2 regions of the Pseudomonas sp. SCB32 genome follow, and region 2 is predicted to be linked to the other one. Evidence: riboswitches for the same ligand, from Rfam matches in the RefSeq annotation. Region 2 holds a riboswitch; the other holds the start of a gene.
The links. Region 2 has a riboswitch for cobalamin ahead of cobG (precorrin-3B synthase). Riboswitches for the same ligand answer to the same signal wherever they lie in the genome.
Positions count from the first base shown of each region.

Region 1 (4,315 bases), 130 kb from region 2:
TATCCGGTCGTCCGAAGGATTGGCCCCACGTTGCTTGGGCCAATCCAGAGCATCAGGTAAACTCCCGCATCTTTTGCCTTCTCATAACGATCAGCCTGATGCCCACGACGTTCCACGAGATTCCCCGCGAGCGCCCCGCCACGCCCCTGCTCGACCGCGCCAGCACGCCGGTCGAACTGCGTCGGCTGGGCGAGACGGAGCTGCTGACCCTCGCTGACGAACTGCGCCAGTACCTGCTGTACAGCGTCGGCCAGACCGGCGGCCACTTTGGCGCCGGGCTCGGCGTGATCGAGCTGACGGTCGCCTTGCACTACGTCTTCGACACCCCGGACGACCGTCTGGTGTGGGACGTCGGCCACCAGGCCTACCCGCACAAGATCCTCACCGGTCGCCGCGAGCGCATGGGCACGCTGCGCCAGAAGGACGGCCTGGCCGCCTTCCCGCGTCGCTCGGAGAGCGAGTACGACACCTTCGGCGTCGGCCACTCCAGCACCTCCATCAGCGCCGCCCTGGGCATGGCCATCGCCGCGCGCATGCAGGGTTCGGGCCGCAAGTCGGTGGCGGTGATCGGCGATGGCGCGTTGACCGCAGGCATGGCCTTCGAGGCGCTCAACCACGCGTCGGACGTGAAGGCCAACATGCTGGTAGTCCTCAACGACAACGACATGTCGATCTCCAAGAACGTCGGCGGCCTGTCCAACTACCTGGCCAAGATCATCTCCAGCCGCACCTATTCGAGCATGCGCGAGGGCAGCAAGAAGATCCTCTCGCGCCTGCCCGGCGCCTGGGAGATCGCGCGCAAGGTCGAGGAACATGCCAAGGGCATGCTGGTCCCCGGCACCCTGTTCGAGGAGCTGGGCTGGAACTACGTCGGCCCCATCGACGGCCACGACCTGCCGACCCTGATCGCCACCCTGCGCAACATGCGTGACCTGGACGGCCCGCAGTTCCTCCACGTGGTCACCAAGAAGGGCAAGGGCTTCGGCCCGGCCGAGGTCGACCCGATCGGCTACCACGCCATCACCAAGCTGGAGCCGATCAAGGCCCCGGCGGAACCGAAGAAGCCCTCCGGGCCCAAGTACTCCAGCGTGTTCGGCCAGTGGCTGTGCGACATGGCAGCGCAGGACCCGCGCCTGGTCGGCATTACCCCGGCGATGAAGGAAGGTTCGGACCTGGTGGCCTTCGCCGACAAGTTCCCGGACCGCTACTTCGACGTCGCCATCGCCGAGCAGCACGCCGTGACCCTGGCGGCCGGCATGGCCTGCGACGGCGCAAAGCCGGTGGTGGCGATCTACTCCACCTTCCTGCAGCGCGGCTACGACCAACTGATCCACGACGTCGCGGTGCAGAACCTCGACGTTCTGTTCGCCATCGACCGGGCAGGTCTCGTCGGCGAAGACGGCCCGACCCACGCCGGCAGCTTCGACCTCTCCTACCTGCGCTGCATCCCTGGCATGCTGGTGATGACCCCCAGCGACGAGAATGAACTGCGCAAGCTGCTCACCACCGGCCATCACTTCGAAGGCCCGGCGGCGGTGCGCTACCCGCGCGGCACCGGCCCCAACGCGCCCATCGAACAGGCGCTGGAGCCGGTGGAAATCGGCAAAGGCGTGGTGCGCCGCGAAGGCAAGGCCGGCAAGGTCGCCTTCCTGGTGTTCGGCGTGCAGCTGGCCGAGGCACTGAAAGTGGCGGAGCAGTTCGACGCGACCGTCGCCGACATGCGCTTCGTCAAGCCGCTGGACGAGGAACTGGTGCGCCAGCTGGCGGCCAGCCACGAACTGCTGGTGACCCTCGAGGAAAACTCGGTGATGGGTGGCGCCGGCGCCGCCGTCAGCGAATTCCTCGCCCGCGAGAACATCCTGCAGCCGGTCCTGCACCTGGGCCTGCCGGACTACTACGTGGAGCACGCCAAGCCGGCGCAGATGCTCGCCGAGTGCGGTCTTGACGCTGCCGGCATCGAACGCTCGGTGGGCGCTCGCCTGGAGGCGCTCGGCAACCGCTGAGCGCATGCCTCTCCCGGAGTATTGCCAGCGACGGGCGCACCCACTAAGGTGCGCCCGTTTTCGTTCGAGGTAACGGGAAGCAGGTGAAAGACCTGCGCTGCCCCCGCAACGGTAACCGACCGCAGGCCCTGGCCTGCCGCGCTGTGAACCGCCACTGTGCATCCGCATGGGAAGGCCGCAGACGTGAGCGTCGGCAGCCCGGAGACCGCCCTCGTACGCCCCGACTGGTGTTGCGGAGGGCCGCACCGTCAAGTGCGGCCTGCCGCCCTTGCCACGCCCTCCTCGAAAGTCATCCGACCGCTTTTGAGGACGTTCCATGAAACTGACCCGACTCGCCCTGGCCACCGGCCTCCTGCCCGGCCTGGCCTTCGCCGATGCCAGCGTTCCGAGCGGTGACATCTACGCCATGCCCGCGCTGGTGATCACCTCCGGTCGCCAGGTCCAGCCGCGCGCCCAGGCCACCTCCGCCAACAGCGTGTTCACCCGCCAGGACATCGAGCGCCTGCAGGTGCGCAGCGTGCCCGAGCTGCTCAAGCGCGTGCCCGGTGTACAGATCGGCAGCTCCGGCGGCGTGATCTCCTACTCCGTGCGCGGCACCAGCACCGCGCAGACCCTGGTGCTGGTCGACGGCCAGCGCATCGCCTCGGCCAGCACCGGCATCGCCCGCCTGGACTACCTGAGCATCGACAATATCGAGCGCGTGGAAGTGACCCGTGGCCCGCGTTCCTCGCTGTACGGCGCCGACGCCATCGGCGGCGTGATCCAGATCTTCACCCGCCGCGGCGAAGCCGGACTGCACCCGGAAGTGCGCCTGGCGGCCGGCAGCTACGGCACTGTCGAGCGCAGCATGAACCTGTCCGGCGGCGACGAGCGCACCACCTACAGCCTGGGTGGTAGCCTCGACGAGAGCGCCGGCTGGGACCGCACCACCGACAAGGTCGGCGCCGACAGCGACCACGATGCCCAGCGCAACAAGGCCGTGCACCTGAACCTCGACCACCGTTTCAACGAGGACTGGAAGGCCGGCCTGAACCTCAACGACCAGCGCGGCAAGAACGAGTACGACGACGCCTACAACTTCGACCCGGGCTCGCCCCGCGACGAATTCCGCGTCAGCAGCTACAGCGGCTTCCTCGACGGCCAGCTCAATGACATCTGGAACAGCCGCCTGGAACTGGGCCGCAGCTTCGACCGCAACAAGGCTCTGGGCGCCGCCGACAGCTGGAACAACGGCACCCTGGAAACCACCCGCTACTCGGCGGGCTGGATCAACCGCCTGCAACTGGACGCCGCCAACCAGCTCGCCCTCGGCACCGACTGGTACGAAGACCGGGTGGAAGGCAGCTCCGCGCCCGACCAGGACCGGCGCGAGAACCACGCCTTCTTCGTCCAGCACAGCTTCAAGGGCGAATCCTTCGGCACCGAACTGGGCCTGCGCCACGACGACAACCAGGTCTACGGCACCCAGAACAGCTGGAACGCCGCCTTCAGCCTGCCGGTGGGCGACAACCAGAGCTGGATCGCCAGCTACGGCGAAGGCTTCCGCGCGCCGACCTTCAGCGACCTCTACTACCCCGGCGCCGGCAACCCCAACCTCAAGGCCGAGACCTCGAAGACCTATGAGCTGCAATGGCGTGGCGACTTCTCCGGGACCCACCTGGAGACCTCGCTGTACCGCACCGAGGTCGACAACCTGATCGCCTGGGACAGCACCAGCAACCAGCCGGAGAACATCGCCAAGGCGCGCATCGACGGCTTCGAGGCCAGCGTCGCCCGCAAGGTGCTGGGCTGGCAGGCCAACCTGGGCCTGAGCCTGATCGACCCGCGTGACCGCGACACCGGCCACACCCTGCCGACCCGCGCCCGTCGCACCCTGAGCCTGGACCTCGACCGGCAGTTCGGCGCCTACGGCGTCGGCGGCTCCTGGCGCGCGGTCAGCCAGCGCTACGACGACGCGGCCAACACCCGCGAACTCGGCGGCTACGGCGTGCTCGACCTGCGCACCAGTTGGCTGGCCAGCGACGAACTGCGCTTCGACCTGAAGCTCGATAACGCGCTGGACCGCGACTACGCCCTGGGCGACTACCTGCGCCCGACCAGTCCGACGGACTACATGGGCGAAGCACACCCGTACCGCGAACCAGGCCGCACCGCACTGCTGGCGGTGACCTGGACGCCGGAGCTGTAAGGCCTTCCGAAGACCCCAGCGCTTCTGTGCTTTTGTAGGATGGCGTGGAGCGAAGCGATACCCATCAGCCCCTGTATCGACCGCATGGGTATCGCCAGGGCTCCACCCATCCTACGGTTCGACG
Region 1 is NZ_CP045118.1:839,920-844,234, reverse strand. It holds gene dxs (1-deoxy-D-xylulose-5-phosphate synthase) at 99-2,003, shown strand; cobalamin riboswitch at 2,033-2,232, shown strand; gene GA645_RS04075 (TonB-dependent receptor domain-containing protein) at 2,320-4,191, shown strand.
Region 1: it holds a riboswitch for cobalamin, as region 2 does, so the genes downstream of both, GA645_RS04075 (TonB-dependent receptor domain-containing protein) here and cobG (precorrin-3B synthase) in region 2, are expected to answer to the same signal.

Region 2 (4,315 bases):
CAGGCGCAGGGTGGCGATGCGCGCCCTGGGCAAGGCGATCTGCGCCGCGTCGCAGGCCTCGCCGGTCAGCAGCAGACGCGCCGCCGCAAGGCTGGTGGCGGTGGCGCAGCTGCCGGTGGTGTAGCCGCTGCGCAGCGGACGGGGCTCTTCGGGGGTTTCGTCACGCATGGTTCAGTCGGCCAGCGGTTTCCAGACTTCCAACAGGGTAATCGGCAACGCCGCGCGCCAGGTATCGAAGCCACCCAGCGGCTGGGCCTGGGCCACGGAAAGACGGGTCAGTTCGCCGCCGATACGTTCGCGCCAGCTCACCAGCATCGCCTCGCTCTGCAGCGTAACGGCATTGGCCACCAGCCGGCCGCCGGGTTTGAGCTGATCCCAGCAGTGCTCGAGGACACCGGGCACGGTCACACCGCCGCCGATGAAGATGGCGTCGGGGCGCGCCAGCCCCTGCAAGGCTTCCGGCACCGCGCCGCAGACCAGTTGCAGGGCCGGTACACCGAGGGCGTCGCGGTTGAAACGAATATGCGCCTGACGTCCGTCATTCGCTTCGATGGCCAGGGCACGGCAGGTAGGGTGGGCGCGCATCCATTCGATACCGATGGAGCCGCACCCGGCGCCGACATCCCACAGCAGTTCACCCGGCCGGGGCGCCAGCCGTGCCAGGGTCACAGCGCGCACATCGCGCTTGGTCAGTTGCCCGTCGTGGCGGAAGGCGTCATCCGGCAGGCCGGTGGTCAGCGGCAGGCGCAAGGCGTCGGCGCCCGCCACGCACTCCAGCGCCACCAGGTTCAGTGTGGCGGCCTCGCCCGGGGACCAGTCGCTGGCCAGCCCGTCGATGCGCCGCTCGGACTCGCCACCCAGATGCTCCAGCACACTGATCCGGCTCGGGCCGAAGCCGCGTTCGCAAATCAGCGCAGCGATGGCGGCGGGGCTGTCGCCGTCATTGCTGAGGATCAGCAGCTTCGCGCCATCGTGGATCTGCGCGTTGAGCGCCGCCAGGGGACGCGCCACCAATGACAGCAGCACGCAGTCCTGCAGTGCCCAGCCCATCCGTGCGGCCGCCAGCGAGGCAGAGGACGGTGCGGAGAGTACCTGCATTTCCTCGGGTGGAATCTGACGGGCAAGGCTCGCCCCGACACCGAACAGCATCGGGTCGCCGCTGGCCAGCACGCAAGTCGGCTCGCCTCGCCGGCGCAACACCGGCTCCAGGCTGAACGGGCTGGGCCAGGCCTGGCGGTTGGCGCGCAGGCAGTGCGGCAGCAGTTCCAACTGGCGCGGCGCGCCGATCACCTCGCTGGCGGCAAGCAGGGCGCGGCGCGCGGCCTTGCCGAGGCCGGCATAACCGTCCTCGCCGATGCCGACAATGGTCAGCCAAGGCGTCATGGGAATTCCTCTGAAGGGGTGCGACGATCGATCCGACGGGCAGGCTTGTTCCGCCCTCGGGCAAAGCAGGCATAATACCCGCATCGTCGGTGCTCGTAGGACGCTTCGCTGCTTGAAGGCGACGCATCCGGGAGCCGAAGAGGGAACACGGAAAAACCGTGGCTGCCCCCGCAACTGTAAGCAGCGAGTCCGCGCAACTCGATCGCCTGGCAGGCAAGTGCCCGCTGCCGTCGATCCGGCCACTGGGAAACCGGGAAGGCCGCGCTGGATGAGGACCTGCCAGCCAGGAGACCTGCCGACGAGACCAGTCGCGCGTGCAGACATCGAGCGGGGTGTATCGGTGTCGTGAAGTCCCCTTTGGGGGATTCGCAGGTCACCGCGACCCAGCCCTGGTGACCTGAGTGCACGACTCATCTGCCCTGCCCGTCCGAGCTTCGGCCTGCCCCGGCCTGCTGCGCATCGTGGCCTCCCGCGATGGCGGCATCTGCCGCATCAAGCTGCCCTGCGGGCAACTCGATGCCCGCGCCGCACGCGCCATCGCCCTGGCCGCTGAGCGCCATGCTGATAGTGTTCTGGAAGCGACCAACCGCGCCAACCTGCAGATCCGCGGCGTACATGCCGGCGCCGAAAATGCGTTGAGCCGCGAGCTGCTGGCCGCTGGCCTGGGCCCTCGCGAGCTGGCGGCGGACGACGTGCGCAACCTGCTGGTCAGCCCGGCTATCGGCCTGGATGCCGCTACGGCATTCGATGCCGCACCACTGGCGCGCCAGCTGCTCGACCTGCTGGAGCGCACCCCGCGTTTCCATGGTCTGTCGGCCAAGTTCGGTGTGCATCTGGACGGCGGTGAGGCCATGGCAATGCTGGAGCACCCCAACGATATCTGGCTGTCGGCCATGTCCGACGACAAAGCACCGCTGTTCGCCTTCGGCCTGGCCGGCTGCCCGCCGCAGCAGGAGACCGATCGCCCCGCCCTTGCCGCCGTGACCACCGAGCGGTTGCCCTTGCTGGTTGAAGCCCTGCTGCACCTGTTCCTCGATCTCGCCGGCGACGGCCAGACACGCATGCGTCATCTGCGCGAGATGCTCGGCGACGAGGTGCTGCTGGAGCACCTGCAGCAACGCCTGCCCTTCGCGCTGCAACTCGGCCCGACTGTGGATAACTGGAGGCGTCCTGCGCCGGCAGCTTTCGGCCATCTCGGGATATGTCCTCAGCGTCAGCCAGAGCGCGTCATGGTCGGTGCAGGATTCGTCCTCGGACGCCTCGACAGCAGCACCCTGTTCGGCCTTGCCGAACTGGCGGAGCGCTTCAGCGGCGGCCAGCTGCGTCTGACACCCTGGCAGAGTCTGATCCTGCCGGACGTGGCGCAGGTCGACGCCGCCATAGTGCTCGCAACCCTTGGCAACCTCGGGCTGCTGATCGATCCCGCCCAGCCGCTGTCGCGCATCGTCGCCTGCAGCGGCTCCAGCGGTTGCGCACGCGGGCTGGCCGACACCAAGGCCGATGCCCTGCGCCTGGCCGAGCGACTGCACCACACGCCGCCGGACGGCGTGCATTTGTGCGGCTGCCCGCGCTCCTGCGCCGCCGCCCACGTAGTGCCCTACACCCTGTTGGCCGTCGCCGACGGCCGCTATGACCTGTTCCGTCGCGCCGATGGCGTGGCCGGCTTCGGCCAGCCGCTGGCGCGCAACCTTTCCCTCGATGCCGCCGGCGACCTGCTGGCCGCACCTGGAGCCTCTATCGATGCTTGATTACATTCGCGACGGCCAGGCGATCTATCGCCAATCCTTCGCCACCATCCGCGCCGAAGCCGACCTCACCGGCATCCCGGCCGACCTGGAGAAACTGGCCGTGCGCGTAATCCACGCCTGCGGCATGGTCGACGTGGTGCAGGACCTGCGCTTCTCCGCCGGCGCCGGTGCCATCGGCCGCGCGGCGTTGGCCGCGGGCGCGCCGATTCTCTGCGATGCGCGGATGGTCGCCGAGGGCATCACCCGCGCGCGCCTGCCGGCACACAACGAGGTGATCTGCACCCTCAACGATCCGGATGTTCCGGCGCTCGCCCGCGAGCTCGGCAACACCCGCTCAGCGGTGGCCCTGGAGCACTGGCGCGAGCACCTCGAAGGCGCCGTGGTGGTGATCGGCAACGCGCCGACCGCCCTCTTCTACCTGCTGGAAATGCTCGACGCCGGCGCGCCGAAACCGGCACTGATCCTCGGCTTCCCGGTGGGCTTCGTCGGTGCAATGGAATCCAAGGACGCCCTCGCCGCCGACAGCCGTAGCGTGCCCTACGTGATCGTGCGAGGCCGCCGTGGCGGCAGCGCGATGGCCGCCGCGGCGGTGAACGCCCTGGCCACGGAGGTGGAGTGATGACCGGCCGCCTCATCGGCCTGGGCGTCGGCCCAGGTGACCCGGAACTGCTGACCCTCAAGGCCCTGCGCCTGCTGCGCGCGTCCCCGGTGATCGGCTACTTCGTGGCCAAGGCCAAGCACCACGCCGGCCAGGGCGGCAACGCCTTCGCCATCATCGAGGAGCACCTGCTGGAGTCACAGCAGCGCCTGCCGCTGGTCTACCCGGTGACCACCGAGAAACTGGAGCCGCCGCTGACCTACGAAGGCGTGATCAGCGACTTCTACGACACCGCTGCCGAGCAGGTGGCCGCGCACCTGGACGCCGGCCGCGACGTGGCGGTGATCTGCGAGGGCGATCCGTTCTTCTACGGCTCCTACATGTACCTGCATGACCGTCTTTCGGAGCGGTATGACACCGAAGTCGTACCCGGCGTCTGCTCGATGCTCGGCAGCGCGGCGGTGCTCGGCGTGCCGCTGGTGTACCGCAACCAGAGCCTGTCGGTGCTTTCCGGCGTGCTTCCCGAGGACGAGCTGAAAAACCGCCTCGCCGACGCCGATGCGGCGGTGGTGATGAAGCTCGGCCG
Region 2 is NZ_CP045118.1:705,024-709,338, reverse strand. It holds gene GA645_RS03425 (cobalt-precorrin-5B (C(1))-methyltransferase) at 1-168, opposite strand, end outside; gene cbiE (precorrin-6y C5,15-methyltransferase (decarboxylating) subunit CbiE) at 172-1,383, opposite strand; cobalamin riboswitch at 1,454-1,698, shown strand; gene cobG (precorrin-3B synthase) at 1,785-3,131, shown strand; gene GA645_RS03410 (precorrin-8X methylmutase) at 3,124-3,750, shown strand; gene GA645_RS03405 (precorrin-2 C(20)-methyltransferase) at 3,750-4,315, shown strand, end outside.